Regions from separate parts of the Micromonospora sp. 050-3 genome, predicted to be linked through region 3. Evidence: riboswitches for the same ligand, from Rfam matches in the RefSeq annotation. Region 3 holds a riboswitch; each other region holds the start of a gene.
The links. A riboswitch is a leader RNA that binds a small molecule or an ion and turns the genes downstream of it on or off. The one in region 3 is predicted to bind cyclic di-AMP.
Positions count from the first base shown of each region.

Region 1: linked by a shared signal. The riboswitch ahead of ACLJOK_RS18610 (coiled-coil domain-containing protein) and the one ahead of ACLJOK_RS26220 (C39 family peptidase) in region 3 are both predicted to bind cyclic di-AMP.
Region 2: linked by a shared signal. The riboswitch ahead of ACLJOK_RS01225 (coiled-coil domain-containing protein) and the one ahead of ACLJOK_RS26220 (C39 family peptidase) in region 3 are both predicted to bind cyclic di-AMP.

Region 1 is NZ_JAJPVX010000002.1:779,781-785,810, reverse strand. Features, by position in the region: gene ACLJOK_RS18635 (heavy metal translocating P-type ATPase) at 1-954, opposite strand, end outside; gene ACLJOK_RS18630 (hypothetical protein) at 967-1,914, opposite strand; gene ACLJOK_RS18625 (heavy-metal-associated domain-containing protein) at 1,928-2,137, opposite strand; gene ACLJOK_RS18620 (metal-sensitive transcriptional regulator) at 2,233-2,529, shown strand; gene ACLJOK_RS18615 (YibE/F family protein) at 2,825-4,204, shown strand; cyclic di-AMP (ydaO/yuaA leader) riboswitch at 4,371-4,501, shown strand; gene ACLJOK_RS18610 (coiled-coil domain-containing protein) at 4,506-5,525, shown strand; gene ACLJOK_RS18605 (carbonic anhydrase) at 5,582-6,030, opposite strand, start outside.
Region 2 is NZ_JAJPVX010000001.1:248,674-254,703, reverse strand. Features, by position in the region: gene ACLJOK_RS01235 (HelD family protein) at 1-1,060, shown strand, start outside; gene ACLJOK_RS01230 (cation diffusion facilitator family transporter) at 1,168-2,085, shown strand; cyclic di-AMP (ydaO/yuaA leader) riboswitch at 2,229-2,360, shown strand; gene ACLJOK_RS01225 (coiled-coil domain-containing protein) at 2,366-3,430, shown strand; gene ACLJOK_RS01220 (hypothetical protein) at 3,572-4,111, shown strand; gene ACLJOK_RS01215 (SRPBCC family protein) at 4,188-4,655, opposite strand; gene ACLJOK_RS01210 (1-phosphofructokinase family hexose kinase) at 4,846-5,823, shown strand; gene surE (5'/3'-nucleotidase SurE) at 5,820-6,030, shown strand, end outside.
Region 3 is NZ_JAJPVX010000002.1:2,422,457-2,428,486, reverse strand. Features, by position in the region: gene ACLJOK_RS26230 (CDP-glycerol glycerophosphotransferase family protein) at 1-1,162, shown strand, start outside; gene ACLJOK_RS26225 (alpha/beta hydrolase) at 1,167-1,913, opposite strand; gene ACLJOK_RS26220 (C39 family peptidase) at 2,046-2,894, opposite strand; cyclic di-AMP (ydaO/yuaA leader) riboswitch at 3,127-3,268, opposite strand; gene ACLJOK_RS26215 (hypothetical protein) at 3,553-4,323, opposite strand; gene ACLJOK_RS26210 (hypothetical protein) at 4,456-4,878, opposite strand; gene ACLJOK_RS26205 (acyltransferase family protein) at 4,971-6,030, opposite strand, start outside.

The DNA of each region.
Region 1 (6,030 bases), 1.6 Mb from region 3:
CAGCCGCCCGCCCGCGTTGATCGTGGCGCCAACCACGCCGTCACCCGGAGCGACCTCGACCGGCACCGACTCACCGGTGAGCATGCTGGCGTCGACAGCGGAGGTCCCCTCGTCGACCACCCCGTCGGTGGCGATCTTCTCCCCGGGGCGGACCACGAACCGGTCACCGACGGCGAGCTGGTCCACGGAAATCAGCGTCTCCACGCCGTCGCGCAGCACCGCCACGTCCTTGGCGCCGAGGTCGAGCAGGGCGCGCAGGGCGGCGCCGGCGGTCCGCTTGGACCTGGCCTCGAAATAGCGGCCGGCCAGGATGAACACGGTGACCCCGGCGGCCGCCTCCAGGTAGATGTTGCCGGCGCCGTCGGTCCGGGTGATGTCGAAGCGGAACGGGTGCGTCATCCCGGGCATCCCCGCGTCACCGAGGAAGAGCGCCCAGAGCGACCAGCCGAACGCGGCCAGGGTGCCGAGCGACACCAGCGTGTCCATGGTGGCTGCGCCGTGCCGCAGGTTGGTCCAGGCGGCGCGGTGGAACGGCAGCCCACCCCAGACCACCACCGGGGCGGCCAGGGTCAGCGACAGCCACTGCCAGTAGTCGAACTGCCAGGCCGGGACCATGGCCAGCAGGACCACCGGCACGCTCAGGACCACCGACACCCAGAGCCGGGTACGCGGCCCCCGCAACGGGTCCACCGGAGGTTCCGTGCTGGGCGGGGCCGGCAACGCCGCTGTGTAACCGGTCTTCTGCACCGTCCCGATCAGGTCGTCCGGTGTGACGCCGTCGGCGTACCGGACGGTCGCCTTCTCGGTGGCGTAGTTGACGGTGGCGCTCACCCCGTCCATCCGGTTGAGCTTCTTCTCGATCCGGGCGGCGCACGCGGCGCAGGTCATCCCGCCGATCGCCAGTTCGATCCGGTTCGGCGCCTCGGGCAGCGGTCTGCTGCTGGTGGTGGTCATCGTCTGGTCCCGTCAGTTGTGTCCGTGCCCGGGGGTGCCGTGGTCGGCCCCGCCGGTCGGTGCGGGTCCGCTCGGGGTGGGGGCGTCTCCGGTCGGGGCAGCGCCGGCGACCACTGTGAACTCGGCGGTGTGCACCCGGCCGCCGTGTTGAAAGTCGAGGTAGAGGCGGTAGCTGCCGGCCGAGGGCACCTCGGCGAGGAAGGTGACGGCCGGACCGGGCCGGGTGCGCCCATCGCCGGGCGTCCCGTCCGGGTGCACGTGCAGGTAGGCCAGATCGCCCCGGCGCAGCGCCACCAGGTGCCCGTACGCGCCCAGGTAGGGCTCCAGGTCGGTAACCGGCTGCCCGCCCCGGCTGACGGTCAGGGTCAGCGACGACGTGCGGCCGGGCTGCGGCACACCGGTCAGGGTGACCGTGTAGCCGTCGACGGTGGTGCTGGTCGCCGGGGCGGGCAACGGCCGTTCGGTCAGCTCGCCGGGGACTGTCACGTCCACGCCGAGGGTCAGTGGCTCGCCACCGGTCGGGGCGAAGTCGGCGAACGCCCGCCACTGCCCGGGGCCGGTCAGCGGGGTGTCGACCCGCCAGGTGCCGTCCGGAGCCAACTCGGGGTGGACGTGACGGAAGCCGGAGAGGTCCCGTCGGGCGACGATCAGGTGCATCTGCTTGTCGTGCGCCACGTCGTACCGGGTGACCGGTTGACCGTCCGGCCCGGCGATCCGGAAGGCGAACTCGTCGGCAGGGGCGTCGAGCGGTTCGAGGGTGTAGCCCCGGTCGGAGACGAGCAGCCCGCCGGGAAGCCGGGCGGCCGTCTCGTCGTGCTCGCCCGTCGCGTGGGCGGCGTCGCCGTCGTGCCGGCCCTCGACCACCGGGGCGCGGTCGACGACCCGGCCGATCCCGTACGTCGTGCCGAAGACCGCCGCGAGGCCGACGGCGAACCCGGCCAGTCTCGTCACAGTACGCACGCCGGCCCGCCGATCACGCGTCGACGAGGTCGTAGCCGGCCTCGTCAACCGCGGCCCGGACAACAGCGGTGTCCAGCGGCTGATCGCTGCTGACCGTGACCCGGCCGGCCGCGAGGTCGACCTGGACGTCGCGCACCCCCGCGATGGCGCCGACCTCGGCGCTGACCGCGCTGACGCAGTGCCCGCAGGTCATGCCCTGCACCTGGTACGTCGTGTCGACCATTGAATCGTCTCCTTTGCGGTACCGGTACCCGGTGGGGGTATCCCACCAGAACACGACCGTACCATACCCCCTGGGGGTAAGCTATCCTGGTCGACATGACCGCACCCACCCCGATCCGCGGATACACCGCCAGCAAGGACCAGCTGCTCGCGCGGCTCCGCCGCGTCGAGGGGCAGGTCCGGGGCATCGAGAAGATGGTCGACGACGACCGCTACTGCATCGACGTGCTCACCCAGATCTCCGCCATCCAGGCCGCCCTCGACAAGGTGGCCCTCGGGTTGCTCGACGGTCACGCCCGGCACTGCATGCACGAGGGCGCCGCCGAAGGTCGGGCCGACGAGATGGCCACCGAGATGATGGCGGCGGTCGGCCGGCTCATGAAGCGCGGCTGACCGCCGGGCCGCCACGCGGGCGGTTCGAGTACCCGACACTCCGCCACGACCTGCAACCCCCAGGAGGGCTGGCTAGCATCTCCCACGATGGCTCTCCGTATGCCGCTGCACAGTCGCGCACCGGCGCCGCCACCTCGTGGCGTCGCCCCCGGCCGACCGGGCCGAGCACTGACCGTCCGTGATCAAGTGGTCGTCAGGCAGCGATCCGCCGCACCGTCCGCAGCGTTTCCCCCGCAACGGTGAACCGCCCGGCCCGCTGACCCGTATCCCGCACCGGATCGTTGGGAGTCTCGCCTTGGCCGCCGACCACAGTCACCCTGCTCCGTCCGCCCCACCACGGGTGCGACGGATCCTCGTCGTGACGGTGGTACCCCTCTTCGTCGCGACCGTGCTGGCCGCAGTGCTGCTCTGGCCACGCGGCGGGTCACCGCAGACCGATGGTGGTGCGGACGTGCCGCGTTACCCCGGGACGGTCACCCGGGTGGTGAGCGAGCCGTGCCCGCCGGTGCCGTCGGCCCCCGAGGGCACACCGAGGGTCGGCGACGGGCGGTGCGGCACTGTCGACGTCCTGGTGGACGACGGGCCGACCGCCGGCCAGCAGGTACGGACACCGGTGCCCGACGGGCCCGGCGCACCCCGGGTCGAGGTCGGCGACGAGGTCATCCTGGTCGAGCTGGCCGACCCGACCGATCCCACCACCAGCAACTGGAACATCGCCGAGCACCAACGCGGCACCCCGATGGTGTGGCTGGCGGTGATCTTCGCGGCCGCGATCGTCGCGTTCGGTCGGTGGCGAGGTCTGGCCGCGCTCGCCGGGCTGGCAGCCAGCTTCGCCATCCTGCTCAGCTTCGTGCTGCCGGGCATCAGCGCCGGCAGGTCACCGCTGCTGGTGGCGGTGGTCGGCGCGGCCCTGATCATGTTCGTGGTGCTCTATCTGACCCACGGGGTCACCGCACAGACCTCGGTCGCGGTGCTCGGCACCCTGGGCAGCCTGGTGCTGACCGGCGTGCTCGCCACCATCGCCACGGCCGCGACCCACCTCACCGGCTTCGGCAGCGAGGACGCCACCACCCTGTCGATGTTCCAGGGCGACGTGGACCTGCACGGTCTGCTGCTCGCCGGGATCATCATCGGCTCGCTCGGGGTGCTCGACGACGTGACGGTCACCCAGGCGGCCACCGTCACCGAACTGGCGAACGCCAACCCCGGGCTGACGCGCTTGCAGCTGTACCGGGCGGCCACCCGGGTCGGCCGCGCGCACATCGCCTCCACTGTCAACACCATCGTGCTGGCGTACGCGGGCGCGTCACTGCCCCTGCTGCTCCTGCTCACCGCCGACGCGCGGCCGATCGGGCAGATCCTCACCAGTGAGTTCCTCGCGCAGGAGATCGTCCGCAGCGCGGTCGCCACCCTCGGCCTGATCGCCGCCGTGCCGCTGACCACCGGGCTGGCCGCTGTGGTGACCGCCGCCGGGCGTACGGCTGCCACGGCTGCCACGGCGTCCACCGACGCTCCGGCGTCCCGGCCCGAGCCGGACCGCAGCGAGGCACTGGCCGCACTCATCTCACCGCGAACGGCCGGCTCCGACGAGCCGGACCAGACGCGGACCGCACCCCCATCCAAGGCCACCGACCGGTGGCCGGAGTCGAACAGGAGCACGGATACGGCATGGTGACACTCCTCAGCGTGACCAGATCGGGCATCCACCCTGAGAACCGCGTCACTGGTCACTCAACGCTATGGCGAAATGACGCTTTTGGTCGGCATCCAGGCGTAGCTCACCTGGTCGACTCTCGGGTAACCTCGCTGCCGGTTACCGATGAAGGCGCGAAGCGGCGCCTGCGGTGCCACCGCCCAATCGCCAACCGGCGAGCCGGGGACCCAGGTACCTGGGGTGAATCCGCGTCAGCGGTAGGGGCCACTTCCGCCCCGAACCCGTCAGCTAACCCGGTCGGCGGTCGACGGAAGGGAACATTGTGACGGCACCCCTACGCCGCTGGTTGACTCCCGTGGTGGCCGTGATCGCCGCACTGACAGTGCTCGCCGGGCCGCTGCCGGCGCACGCCGCCCCGACGAACCCCACACCCTCGGGGCACGAGGAGGACGGCGAGCCCAAGCTGCTCAACGACGTCATCGAGCAGGCCAACCGCGACTATTCCGCCGCAAAGTCCAAGCTGGACAAGTCCAAGAAGCGGCAGGGCGAGTTGGCCGCGGAGGTCAACCGGGCCAAGGCCGACCTGGACGCGTTGGCCCCGCAGGTCGGGCAGATCGCCGCCCAGGCGTACCGGACCGGCCGGATCGGCGCGGTCGCGATGCTGCTGGAGAGCGATGCGCCCGACTCGTTCGTCCAGCGCGCCGGGATGCTCGACGAGATGAACATGGTCAACGAGAAGAAGCTCTCCGAGGTCAACGAGGTGAAGGCCCGCGCCGAGCAGGCCAAGCTGGCCCTCGACACCGAGGTCCGCGAGCAGCAGAAACAGACCGCCCTGATGGCGAAGCGCAAGAGCGAGGCCGACAAGGCGCTCTCCCTCGTCGGCGGGAAGGGCTTCACCGGCGGCCTGGTGGACGCCACCTCCAAGGTCGCGAAGATCGGCCCGGGTCGCACGGCCGACGGTGACTGGAAGCCCCAGTCGTGCAGCGAAAAGGACCCCACCACGTCCGGCTGCGTCACCGCCCGCACGCTGCACGCGTACAAGGAGGTCAAGGCGGCCGGCTTCAACCGGTTCGTGGGCTGCTACCGCTCCGGCGGGCCGTGGGAGCACCCGAAGGGCCGCGCCTGCGACTGGTCGCTACAGAAGAGCGGGTTCGCCCCGTGGCACAACAACGACACCAGGACGTACGGCAACAACGTCGCCGCGTTCCTCATCCGTAACGCCGACCGGCTCGGCATCTACTACGTGATCTGGAACCGGCAGATCTGGTTCCCGGCCACCGGCTGGAGTTCGTACAGCGGGCCGTCGAACCACACCGACCACGTCCACATGTCGCTGCTCTGACCCGCACGATCTCCGTCGAGGGCCGTTCCGCGTGACGCGGAGCGGCCCTCGTCGCGTCAGACGGTGGCAGCCGCGGCCTGGTCGGTCGACTCGGGCGATCCGGCCGGGGTCTCCAACGTCGCGAAGCCAGCTGGCACAGCGGCCACCGGGCGCACCGCTCCGGCGGCGAGTCGGTAGGACACCCCCACCACCGCGCACCGCCCCCGCTCCACCTCGTCGGCCAGCACCGGGGACTGCCCGAGCAACGTCTCGACGGTCTGGGCGATGTGGATGTCGACGATGCCGTCGATGTCGTCCACGCCCTCGGCCTCGGCCCGGCGCAGGCTGGGCAGCACGGCGTCGACCACAGCGCGCAGATGGCCACTCGGTGCGGTACCGGTCGCGGCGGACTCCCGGGCGGCCTGCACCGCACCGCACGAGTCGTGGCCGAGCACCACCACCAGCGGGGTGCCGAGCACTGTCACCGCGTACTCGACGCTGCCGAGCACCTCAGGACCGGCGGTGT
Region 2 (6,030 bases), on a different contig from region 3:
CTGGGCGCAGGCCCGTGAGCTGAGCAGCGGTCGGCTGCCGGAGCAACCGGCCTTCGAGGCGGAGATCGCCGAGCGGGCGGAGTTCCGGGAGTTCCTCAAGGCCTGGTGGCCTCGGCTGCACCCCCGGCACGTGCTCGGCTGGTTGGCGCAGCCGGATCGACTGCGCCGGTACGCCGGGGGGATCCTCTCCTCGGCGGAGATCCGGCTGCTCAACGCCGCGTACCGGAACCTGGACTCGGCCGGGCTGACCATCGCCGACGTGGCGCTGCTCGACGAGTTGGACGCGCTGCTCGGTAAGCCCGCGCAGCCAGCCCGCGCGCGACGCGATCCGTTCCAGCTCGCCGGCGGCGTCCGCGAGCTGAGCACCCTCGGTGAACGGCAGCGGGCGGCCCGCGCGGCGGCCCGGGAGCGTCCGGAGGACTACCGGGAGTACGCGCACGTGGTGGTGGACGAGGCGCAGGACGTCTCGCCGATGCAGTGGCGGATGATCGGTCGACGCGGCCGACTGGCCTCCTGGACAGTTGTGGGCGATCCCGCGCAGACCGCGTGGACCGGCGATCCGGAGGAGCTGACCCGAGCCCGCGACCAGGCGCTGGGCCGGCGCAAGCGACACGACTTCACGCTCACCACCAACTACCGCAACTCGGCGGAGATCTTCGCGGTGGCGGCGGCGGAGATCCGCCGGCTCTACCCGGACCTGCCACTGCCGACCGCCGTGCGCTCCACCGGCGTCGAGCCGATCGAGCTGGTGGTGCCCGCGACGGGGTTGGAGACCGCGACAGTGGAGGCCGCCGCCGGCCTGCTGGCCGAGGTGGAAGGCACGGTCGGGGTGATCACGCCGGTCCCCCGCCGGGACGAGGTCGCCGGTTGGCTCGGCGCGCTCAGCGCGCCGAGGTTGCAGGTGGTGACCAGCCTCGAGGCCAAGGGCATGGAGTACGACGGAGTGGTGCTGGTCGCCCCGAGCGAGATCCGGGCGGATCCGGGCGCCGGGGTGCGCACCCTGTACGTGGCGCTTTCCCGGGCCACCCAGCGGCTCACCACCATCGACCCGACCGGCTGACAGGTGCGGACTGCCGCCAGCGGGAGGGCGCCGCCCGCACACTTGCACACATTGCGATGTGAACATATATTTGACCGGGTCCCGACCAGCGGCGGAAGGTGGTTCTCGTGGGCGCAGGTCATGACCACCACCATGGGTCCGTCGCCAATGCCGCACACCAGCACCGAGGTCGACTCTGGGCGGCATTCGGGCTGCTCGCCACCCTGATGGTGGTCGAGGCGGTGGTCGCCCTGCACACCGGCTCGCTCGCCCTGCTCTCCGACGCCGGGCACATGTTCACCGACGTGCTCGGCATCGGGATGGCCCTCGCCGCCATCACGGCGACCCGGCGGGCCACCGGCGACCCGCAGCGCACCTTCGGGCTCTATCGACTCGAGGTGCTCGCCGCGCTGGCCAACGCCGTCCTGCTCTCCGGCGTCGCCATCTACGTGGTGATCGAGGCGATCCGCCGTTTCGGCGACCCGCACCAGGTCATCGCCGGCCCGATGCTCGCGGTGGCAGTGCTCGGCCTGCTCGCGAACATCGCCGCCTTCGCGCTGCTGCGCGCCGGTGCCCGCGAGAGCATCAACCTCCAGGGCGCTTACCTGGAGGTGCTCGGTGACCTGCTCGGCTCGCTCGGCGTCATCGGCGCGGCGCTGCTCATCACCGTCACCGACTGGTGGTGGGCCGACCCCCTGGTAGCGGTCGCCATCGGCGTGTTCATCCTGCCGCGCACCTGGCGGCTGGCCCGCGCCGCCATCCGCATCCTGGTGCAGGCCGCCCCGGAGCACCTCCAGGTGACCGCCGTGCACGACCGGCTGGCCGCCGTCCCCGGTGTCGTCGAGGTGCACGACCTGCACGTCTGGACGCTCACCTCGGGCATGGAGGTGGCCTCCGCTCACCTGACCATGGCACCCGGCGCGGAGGTCGGTGCGGTGCTCACCGCGGCGCGTACGGCCCTGCACGACGACTTCCGCATCGAGCACGCGACGTTGCAGATCGAGCCCGGCGCCGCCTCCGGAGCGTGTGGCTCCATCGAGTGGTGAGTGCGGCTTCGGAGCATTCCTCGACTTTCGTCGTAATTTTCCGTGGTGACGCACGCACCGTCCGTCACATTGGCTGCAGCGGCCCCATCGGCACCGGTAGGCTCGGTCCCGGCCTCCACCAGGCGGCGCCCTCCCGGCGCCGGTGGTGGTCGCCGCCTAATCGCCCAGCTGGGCGAACCGGGGAACCATGTTCCTGGGGTGCATCCGCGTCAGCGGTAGGGATCTTCCGTCCCGAACCCGTCAGCTAACCCGGTCGGCGGCTGACGGAAGGACATGCGCAGTGGCACCAGCACGACCACCCGCCGCCCGACTGGCGGCCCTGATCGTCGCGATGTTCGCCCTCGGCGTCGCGCTTCCGGCCGGCACCGCCTCGGCCGCTCCCCCGACCGGCCAGCGGGCCGCCGCACCCGACTCCGACGAGGAGGGCGGCACCCCGGCTTTGCGCGCCCAACTCGAGGCGGCCAGCAAGGGCTACCTGGATGCGAAGCGCGCCCTGGACACCTCGGTGCAACGGCAGAAGCAACTCGCCACCCAGCTGAAGACCATTGAGGTCGAGATCGACCAGCGCAACGGCAAGGTCGGCGAGATCGCCGAAGTGGCCTACCGCACCGGTCGGCTCGGTGCGATGTCGGCGCTGCTCAACAGCAACACTCCGGAAGGCTTCATGGACCGGGCGGCCGCGCTTGACGCTGTGGCGGCCAACGAGGACCGGGTGCTGCGCGACCTGCTGAACAGCAAGGACAAGGCCAACCGCACCCGGGTCGCCCTGGACGGCGAGATCAACGAACAGCGCAAGCAGGTCGCGGTGATGGCCAAGCGCAAGGACCAGGCCGAACGGGCCCTGACCGTGGCCACCACACCCAAGCCGCAGACCACCGCCGACACCGACTCCAACCGGGGCACCTCCAGCGCCAACGCGACGGCCGCGCCGCGCAACTCGGACGGCTCCTGGCCCTCCGAGTCGTGCAGCGTCAACGACCCCACCCCGGCCAGCGGCTGCATCACCCCACGCACCCTGCACGCGCTCAACCAGGCCAAGGCCGCGGGCTTCACCCGGTACGTCTCGTGCCACCGCCCCAGCGGCTCCGGTGAACACCCGAAGGGCCGGGCGTGCGACTTCGCGGCGCAGAAGGGCGGCTTCGGCGGGAACGCCACCGGCGGCGACAAGACGTACGGCAACAACCTGGCGGCGTACTTCATCCGCAACGCGGACCGGCTCGCCGTGCTCTACGTGATCTGGTACAGGCAGATCTGGCTGCCCAGCAGCGGGTGGAAGTCGTACAGCGGGGCGCACGGCACCCCGTCCACCGACCACACCAACCACGTACACCTGTCGGTCTACTGACCCACGCGTCGTGATGCCTGTGAGCCGTCGTGATGACTCACAGGCATCACGTGCGTCCGGGCCCGGCTACGTCGCCGGGCGTACCCCTGATGTCGTCGCTCGTCGGACGACCCGGCCGCGGTCGGCGGGCAGCATCGCGGTATGCCTCGGATCCGACCCACCACCCGCAAGGCGCTGCTCACCCTGCACCTCGTCACCTCACTCGGCTGGCTCGGCACCGACCTGGTGCTGCTCACCCTCGGCATCGCCGTGCAGCGGGGCGCCGACCCGGCTGTGGTCTATCCGGTCACGGCCCTGGTCGGCACGGTGCTGTTCGCGCCGCTGAGCGTCCTGGTCTGGCTGATCGGAGTCGCCAGCTCGCTGCTCACCCCGTGGGGCCTGCTGCGCCACCGCTGGGTGCTGGTCAAGCTCGTGCTCACCACTGTGATGGTCGGACTGGTGCTGTTCCTGCTCACCCCGAACCTGCGCCACGCCGGAGTGGTCGGCGCTGCCCTGCCCGCACGGGATCGCGCCGACCTGGTCATCGCGCCGGCGGTGTCGACCAGCCTCATGATCATCGCGACGGTGCTGTCCACCTACAAGCCGTGGGGCCGCCGTCCCGCCCCCCGCCCAACCCGCCCGCGATCTCCCCTCCCCCATCCCGTCGATCATGGAGTAATGGTGCCTGGTTCAGACCGATAAACGAACTTCGTCGCCCACCACAACTCCATGATCGGCGAGCAAGGGCGAGGCTGGGCACGTGAGCCGGCGGGGCGGGTCAGGCCGGGTTTGGGGGGGTGCTGGTGCGGTCTAGGGCCGTGCCCAGGCGGGTGGCTAGGGCCAGGTGGGCGGCTTGGGCCTGGCGGAACGCGTACCGGAACAGTGGCGTCGGCGCGGTCAGGGTGATCTCGACGTCGATGCGGACCAGGCCGTCCGGTTCGGCGCGTAGTCGGGTGTGGTTGCGCACTGTGGTGGCCGGCCACTGACGGGCGACCATGACGATCTCGTCGGCCTCGCTGATCAGCACGTCCGCGTGGTAGGTGGTCCGGAAGCGCAGCGGACCGGCCGCCAACTGGTCGTTGATCGTGTAGCTGGCCTGGGCGCCGGGTCGGGGCGGCACCCGGCGGACCCGGACGATCAGCGGATGCAGCTCGCCCTGCCGGGTCAGGTCGCTGAGCAACGCCGCCGCCTCGGCGGGTGAGCACCGGGCCTGGACGGTGTAGCTGAAGGTATCGCTGCTGAGCACACCGTCTCCTGCCGTCGTTGGTCGCCCGATCGTCCCGTACCGATGTCTGGCTGGCAACGCCCCACGTCCCCTCAGCGCCGCGCCGGACCGGGCAGATGCGGCGACCTGTCACCCCCTGCGCCATTAAGGTCGGTTAGTACAAAATCTTCCGAAGATGCCGGAGGGCGGCCAGCATGAACGGCGACGACTGATGAGTGGGCACGTGATGGTCTTCGCACCCACTCCACAGCTGACGGTGACCGTGGACCAGCCCAACGACCACCCCGAGCTGCACCTGCACCCCGGCGGGCAGGGCGTCTGGCAGGCCCGGATGGTGATCTCCCTCGGTGTCGACGTGGTGCTGTGCGCCGCCCTCGGCGGTGAGATCGGCCAGGTGCTGGAGCCGCTGCTGGTCAGCGAGGGCGTGGACCTCAAGGTGGTGGTCCGTGACTCCGGCAGCGGCGGATACGTGCACGATCGCCGCGAGGGCTCCCGGCAGGAGATCGCCGACGTGCCCGGGCAGCCGCTGAGCCGGCATGAGATAGACGAGCTGTACAACCTCGCCCTCGGCGAGGGCCTGCGGGCCTCGGTGAGCATCCTCAGTGGGCCGAACGAACCGTGGCTCGTACCAGCCGACCTGTACCGACGCTTCGCCGCCGACCTCGGCGCGAACGGCGGCCGGGTGGTGGTGGACCTCTCCGGCGATCACCTCGGTTCGGTGCTGGAGAGCGGGGTGTTCTTCCTCAAGGTGAGTCACGAGGAGTTGATCCGCGACGGTCGCGCCCGCAGCGACGACACCGAGGAGTTGACCCGGGCCATGTACGAGCTGCACGCGGGCGGCGCCGAGACTGTGGTGGTGAGCCGCGCCGACCAGCCAGCGTTGGCGCTCATCGACGGGGAACTGTTCCAGGTCGAGATGCCGAGGCTGGAGGCCGCCGACCCGCGTGGCGCGGGTGACTCGATGACCGCCGGAGTGGCGGCCGTCGTGGCCAGGGGCGGTGACATTCGGACCGCCATTCGCACCGGCGCCGCCGCTGGCGCGCTGAACGTGACCCGGCACGGCCTGGGCACCGGGCGGCTGGACTCGATCACCGGCCTGGTGGACCGCGTCCGGCTGGTGCCGGCGGACAGCCGGCAACAGGAGCGGACCACCCCGGACGAGTTGGCCGAGCGGGTGGTCGAGCGATGACAGTTCGGGTGTTGATCACCAATGACGACGGGATCGCGGCGCCGGGCATCCAGGCACTGGCCTGGGCTGCCCGGCAGCGAGGCCTGGACGTGGTGGTGGCCGCGCCGATGGAGGAGGCGAGCGGCACCAGCGCCGCGATGAGCGCGATGGAACGCGACGGGCGAGTCGTCGTGAACGAGCACCCGCTGCCGGACCTGGCGGGTGTGC
Region 3 (6,030 bases):
GGCCCGGCGGCGGTTCCGGCCGCGAGCCGGTGGCGGGTCGGTGGCCGCCGCGCTGCGCCGGCACCAGCCGGAGTTCCTGCTCTACTTCTCCGCGCCTCCCGGCTCGGAATACCAGGTCACCATGTGGCTGCCGTACCTGGAACGGATCGGCCGACCGTTCCTGGTCGTGCTGCGTGAGCCGGAGTTCCTGGCTCCGATCGCGGCGGCCACCGACGTACCGGTGGTCTACTGCCCCACCCTGGCGGCCATGGACGAGGCGTTGGTGCCGAGCCTGCGGGCGGCGTTCTACGTCAACCACGGTGCGAAGAACAGCCACTGCGTCCGCTTCACCCAGCTCACCCACATCCAGCTGCACCACGGCGACAGCGACAAGGCGCCGAGCGCCAACCCGGTGTCGGGGATCTTCGACCGGATCTTCGTGGCCGGGCAGGCGGCGATCGACAGGTACGCCCGCGCCGGAGTGCAGATCCCGGCGGACAAGTTCGTGGTGGTGGGTCGCCCGCAGGTCGAGTCGATCGAGGTACGCCCGGAGCCCGCGCGAGGGTTGGCGCACCCGACGGTGCTCTACACGCCGACCTGGACCGGGCACCACGCCGACGCCGACTACTGCTCGCTGCCGGTGGCCGACAAACTGTTGCGCCGACTGTTGGAGCGCGGCGCGACGGTGATCCTGCGGGCCCATCCGTACACCGCGCAGAACCCGGCATCGGCCCGCCAACTGGGCCGCCTGACCGAGCTGCTCGTCGCCGACCGGGCCCGCACCGGCCGCCAGCACGTGGTCGGCGCGGCGGCTCGGGAGCTGAGCCTGACCGAGTGCGTCAACTCCGCCGACGCGCTGGTTTCCGACGTGTCCGGCGTGATCTCGGATTTCCTCTACTCCGGCAAGCCGTACGCGGTCGCCGACATGGGCGACGAGGGCGACCGGTTCGTGGAGCGGTTCCCGCTGGCCGGGTCGGGTTACGTGCTGCGCCGGGACATGTCCAACGTGGACGAGGTGCTGACCGCGCTGCTGGACACCGACCCGCTGGCCGAGGCCCGCTGGGCCACCCGCCGCCGCTACCTGGGTGACTTCCCGGCCGAGTCGTACGCCGAGGCGTTCCTGACCGCCGCCCGCCGGGAGCTGGCACCGGCCGAGACACTGACCGCGTCCACACCGGCGTAGCCGCTCAGCGATACGGGTCGAGCAACGCCAGCACTGCGGCCGGGTCCTCCACGTGCGCGTTATGCCCGAGGCCGGGGAGGGTGGCGACCGGTACGCCGTACTCCTTGAGCTGTTCGTCGGTGACCATCGGGTCGTTCTCGCCGCGCGCCAGCACCACCGGCACGTCGGTCGCCGCCAGCAGCGCGGCCAGGTCGGGCTCGCCGACGGCGAAGGCGGCCGGGTCCATGGCGAGGCGCCACCGGCCGTCGACCTGGCGCAGCCCGGCGTCCACCACCGGGTGGTCGGGCGAGACCAAGCCGGCCAGCCCGGCGACCCGCAGGTAGCGGCGCGCCGCTTCGGTGCGGCTGGCGAACCAGCTCACCGGGCGGGCGGCGACCTCGGCGGCGCGGGTCAGCTCAGCGGGTGACCAGAGCGCCTTGATGCCCAGCCCGACCACAGCGTCCACCGGCGTCCCGGCCTCGCGGGCGGCCAGCGCCAGGCCGACCACCCCACCCAGCGAGTGCCCGAGCACCACCAGCCGGTCGTCGGGAGCGAGTGCCTGCGCGATCTGCTGGGCGAAGCCCACGAAGGAGTACGACGGCAGCGGCGACGCCCAGCCGTGGCCGGCGAGGTCCGGTGCCAGCCACCGCCCGGGCCAGTGCTGCTCGAGGTACGGCGCCCAGGGCAACCACACGTCCCCGGTCGCCCCCATGCCGTGCAGCAGCAGCAGGACCGGCCTGCGGCCGGCGTGACCACCCGTTTTCTCCACCACGGCCGCAGTCTCCCATGGTTCACGGCCTGGTACGAGAGCCGTCGATGACGGTTACGGCGGACCGCGCGGACAAACGCCGCGGGCGCCGGCCCCTTGTGGAGGACGGCGCCCGCGGCGGTCAGTGTGCCCGGGTCAGGCGGAGTAGCCCCGGCTGGCGATCCAGTTGGCCAGGTCGATCGTGGTGATCCAGTACGACGGGTCGGCCGGGTTCGCCGAGTCGGCGATCCGCACGGTGCGACCGTTGTCCTTGTAGCCCACGACGGCGATGTAGTGCCCGCCACCGTAGGAGTGCCAGCTGCCGTCGGTGTCGGTGGCGTCCCCGACGACGTTGGCCACCACGCCCCGCCCGTCGGTGATGGCCTTCACCACGTCGGCCTGGAGCCGGTCCATCTGAGCCGGGCTGGGCGCGCCGAGGAACATCCGGGTCCGGTACGGGGAGCCCTTCACCTCGGCGTTGAGCACCCGGGTGGTGTCCTCGGCCGAGTTGGTGCCCATCTCGGTGGTGCCCAGCTCGGCGCCGAGCTCCTCCTGGGTGCGGTCGATGCCAGCGGCGCTGAGCGCGTTGCGGGTGGCCGCCGGACCGCAGTTGTAGTAGGTGTTCTGCGCCTCGTAGTCGTAGTCGAGCACCTTGGTCGCGGGCGGCTTCGGCGGCTGCGGCTTGCGGGTCAGGTCAGGGTTGCTGCTGGCCTTGGCCGCGGGGGACGCGGCGCTGGTGGCCGGGGCGGCGGTGGTCGGCGCGGCGCTGGCCGAGGGGGACGCGTCCCGGACATCGCCGCGGGAGGCGGCGACGTCGCTGCGCATCTCGGCGACAGTGGTCGCGGTGCGCTGGCCGGCCGGGGCGTCGTCGGCAGTGGTGAGCAGGGCGCCGGTGGTGGTGGCGATCGCGAGGGCCGCGGCGGACGCGGCGACGATCTGGTACGGGCGCTCGGTGGCGAGGCGGCGGAGCTGACGCTTCAGGGTGTGCTTCACGGGGTCCTCCACGGGTCGGGGGGAGAGCGGCACACCGGGGCCGGACCGGCATCCGGGCAGGCGCCAGCGCGCGGACCGTGGTCCGCGGATGGTGAACCGCTCAGGGGAACGCCCGGCGCGGCCGGGCGGGAAAGGCGATGACCCGGGGGTCAGCTCACCGTCACTGGACGAATGAGCGGGTGCACCGCCGCGCCGTGGAGGCGAGGGAACAACCGAGGGGTGGAAAGGTGCTGCACGAGGACGGGACTCCTTCCGACACCGCCTACCGGGTTAGCTGACGGATTCGGGCGGGAAGATCGCCCTACCGCGGGCCGTGGCTCGCGGATTCACCCCAGACTTACTGATGGGTCCCCGGCTCGTTGATCACGATTAAGCGGGTCGATGCGGCGTCGCGTCTTGCGATCGGTTACCGCACCGGACGAGACGACACTACTGGCGTCTCAGCGCCCTGCCAAGCCAGGTTCACCTGCGTAAACCCCAATTGGCGCGACAATTTCTGCGCGTATTGCCGATGATGTGACTCGATGGGACAACCGGTTGCGGTGACGCCTACGGGCGACAACCGGACAGGCCGCAAAGAACGCGACCACAATCGCGGGAACAATGCCGCCGATCGCGCCGCACGTCCGATTTCGCAATGGGGTGACCGGCCTCACATCACGGATTGGGCTCAACCCACCCGGGCCGGGCGCCACAGTGCCACGACGGCGGGACGCAACGCCCCGGCCACCGTCCGACGCGCGGGCACCGGGGCGGGGCGGAGCCGGGCCGCCGCCGCGTACGCCTCCTCGGCGAGGGCACGAGCCGACTCGGCGGCCAACTCCGCGTCGCGCCAGGCGGCCCGCTCACGGTCGGCGGCCACCTGGTAGTCGGCCAGCCGCGCATCCCGGATCACCCGGCTGATCAGCACCTCCTGCTCGACCGGGTGTCGCCGGGGATCCCAGCCGCGCCGGTGCCCGAACACGTCGCCGAGCTGTGCCATGGTCAGGTCGCCCCGCCAGTACGCCGCCATCGCCGCTCGGTGCAGATAGCGTTCCCGGGCGGCGTACTCGGCGGGGGTGTGCGGGGTCTGTGGGGTGGGCAGTGTCCCGACGCCCGCGAAGCGGCGCGTGGCGGTGTCCGCCTCGTCGTACCCGATCCAGGCCCGCTCCAGCTGCTCCTGAGCGGTCAGCCAGGCGGCGCGCCACCGCTTGGCGGTGGTGGCCGCGCCGGCCGCGGCGACGGCCACCTCCTCGGCGTAGCGGCGCAGGTCGACGGCCTCGGCGGCGGCCAGCTCCCGAGGAGTGGGCCCGGCCGGGAGCGGGTCGTCAGTGGGCCGGTCCCGTTCGGGGCGGGCGGCCAGCACGGTGAGCAGGCCCAGGGTCAGCAGGAACAGCGTCGACCAGATGGCGGCGGCCTGCGGCACCTCGGTTACGAACTGGTAGAAGACGACGGTCTCCATGGTCGGCACCTCGGGGAGAGAGCAGTGCGATGGGGAGCCGCGCCGGCCAACGGGCCACTGTGGGCCACGGGTCGGCGGGTCCGGGAGCTGTGGGTCGACAGGGCGCGGTGACGGGACGGTCGTCCCGGTGGCTCAGCGCCCGGGTGGGGCCCGGGAAGCCCGACCGCTCGGACCGTCGACGAGGGGCAGCCGGTCAGATTCGGCAGCGCGGACCGACAGCACGCCGGACGCGATGGTGCCCTGATCGCCGGGGAGCGCCACCGGCATGTCGACCGACCAGGTCGGGACCGGCTCCTCGGTGACCTCCGGAGGTATCGCCGGGGCCGGGCGGGCCGCACCGGGTGCTCCGGCGAGCCAGCAGGAGGCCGCCAGCGACCCGGCGGCGACCGAGGCCGACACCGCACTCGACGTTGGCACCGGGCCGGGCGTTGACGAGGCGGCCGTGGCCGGGCCTGCGCCGAGCGCCAGGGCCGCGACGACGGCGAGGCTGGTCAGCACCCGAGTCGCCCAGCGCGCCACCCACCACAGCGGACAGGTGAACGCGACCGGAAGCACGTCCCCACGCTACCGTCGCGCCGAGCCTGGCGCACCGACCACGGGCGTGTCGAACTACGCCGCGCCGACCCCTTTGACCAGGGTGGACGCTGTCAGCTCAGGTCGACGTACGTTGATCGAGCGCCGGTCTGACCGACAGCGCCGGCAGGTCCGTCGACCTCACCGCGGGCGCTGCTTCCGAGGTCTCGCGCGCCATCGTCGCCGGCCGCGCGTTGTCGGGGAACGGGCGCCGGACGGGCCGCACGGCGCGGCGCGAGCCGGCGCATCATCGGGGTTTCGACGAAGCGGTGCAACAGCCCGGCGAGGATCAGGGTCGCCGCCAGGAAGCCGAACACCACGGCCGGGCCACGCCAGCCCGCGAAGCCGATCCCCCAGGTTCCGCTCCAGCGCAGCACGCTCGTCATCACCAGCACGTGCACCAGGTAGAACGCGAACGAGACCTCACCGAGCCAGACCAGCGGCCGGGACCGCCACGGCGAGCGCCGACCCCGCACGTCCGCGTCCGCGGCAGCGGTGATCACCAACAGGTACGCGACAGCGAGCAGCGTGGTCCACAGCTCGGCGCGGATCCACTGCGCGGCCACCACCCAGGTGACCAGGAAGATCCCGGTGGCCACGGCCAGGTTGGGACCACGCCAGAGCCGGCGGCGCATCAACTCGGCAGCCACCGCGCCCAACCAGAACTCCAGCGACCGTACCGGCGGGAAGATCTGGGTGAACCACCAGCGGCTCACCTCCGGCACCAACTCCTGCGCCGGCCAGAGCGCGAGGATCAGCAGCGGCAGCGCGACGATCAGCGCCCAGAGCACCTTCGGTCGGGCCCGGCGCAGCAGCGGCAGCGCCAGCGGCAGACAGAGGTAGAAGAAGAACTCGCAGGACAGCGACCAGCTGACCGTGTTGATGCTGTAGAACCAGCCCGGCCGGGGATCCCACGCCTGCAACAGCAGCAGGTTCTCCAACGCCGCCGCCGGCAGGACCGGGTCGGCGAAATACCAGGCGACGCCCAGCGTCGCCGCGAACAGCACCAGGTGGTTCGGGTAGATCTTGGCAATCCGTCGCCGCCAGAAGGTACGCCGGGAGTCCCCCTCGCGGGCCGACCAGACCAGCACGAACCCGCTGAGGATGAAGAAGAACTGCACCCCGGAGAGGCCC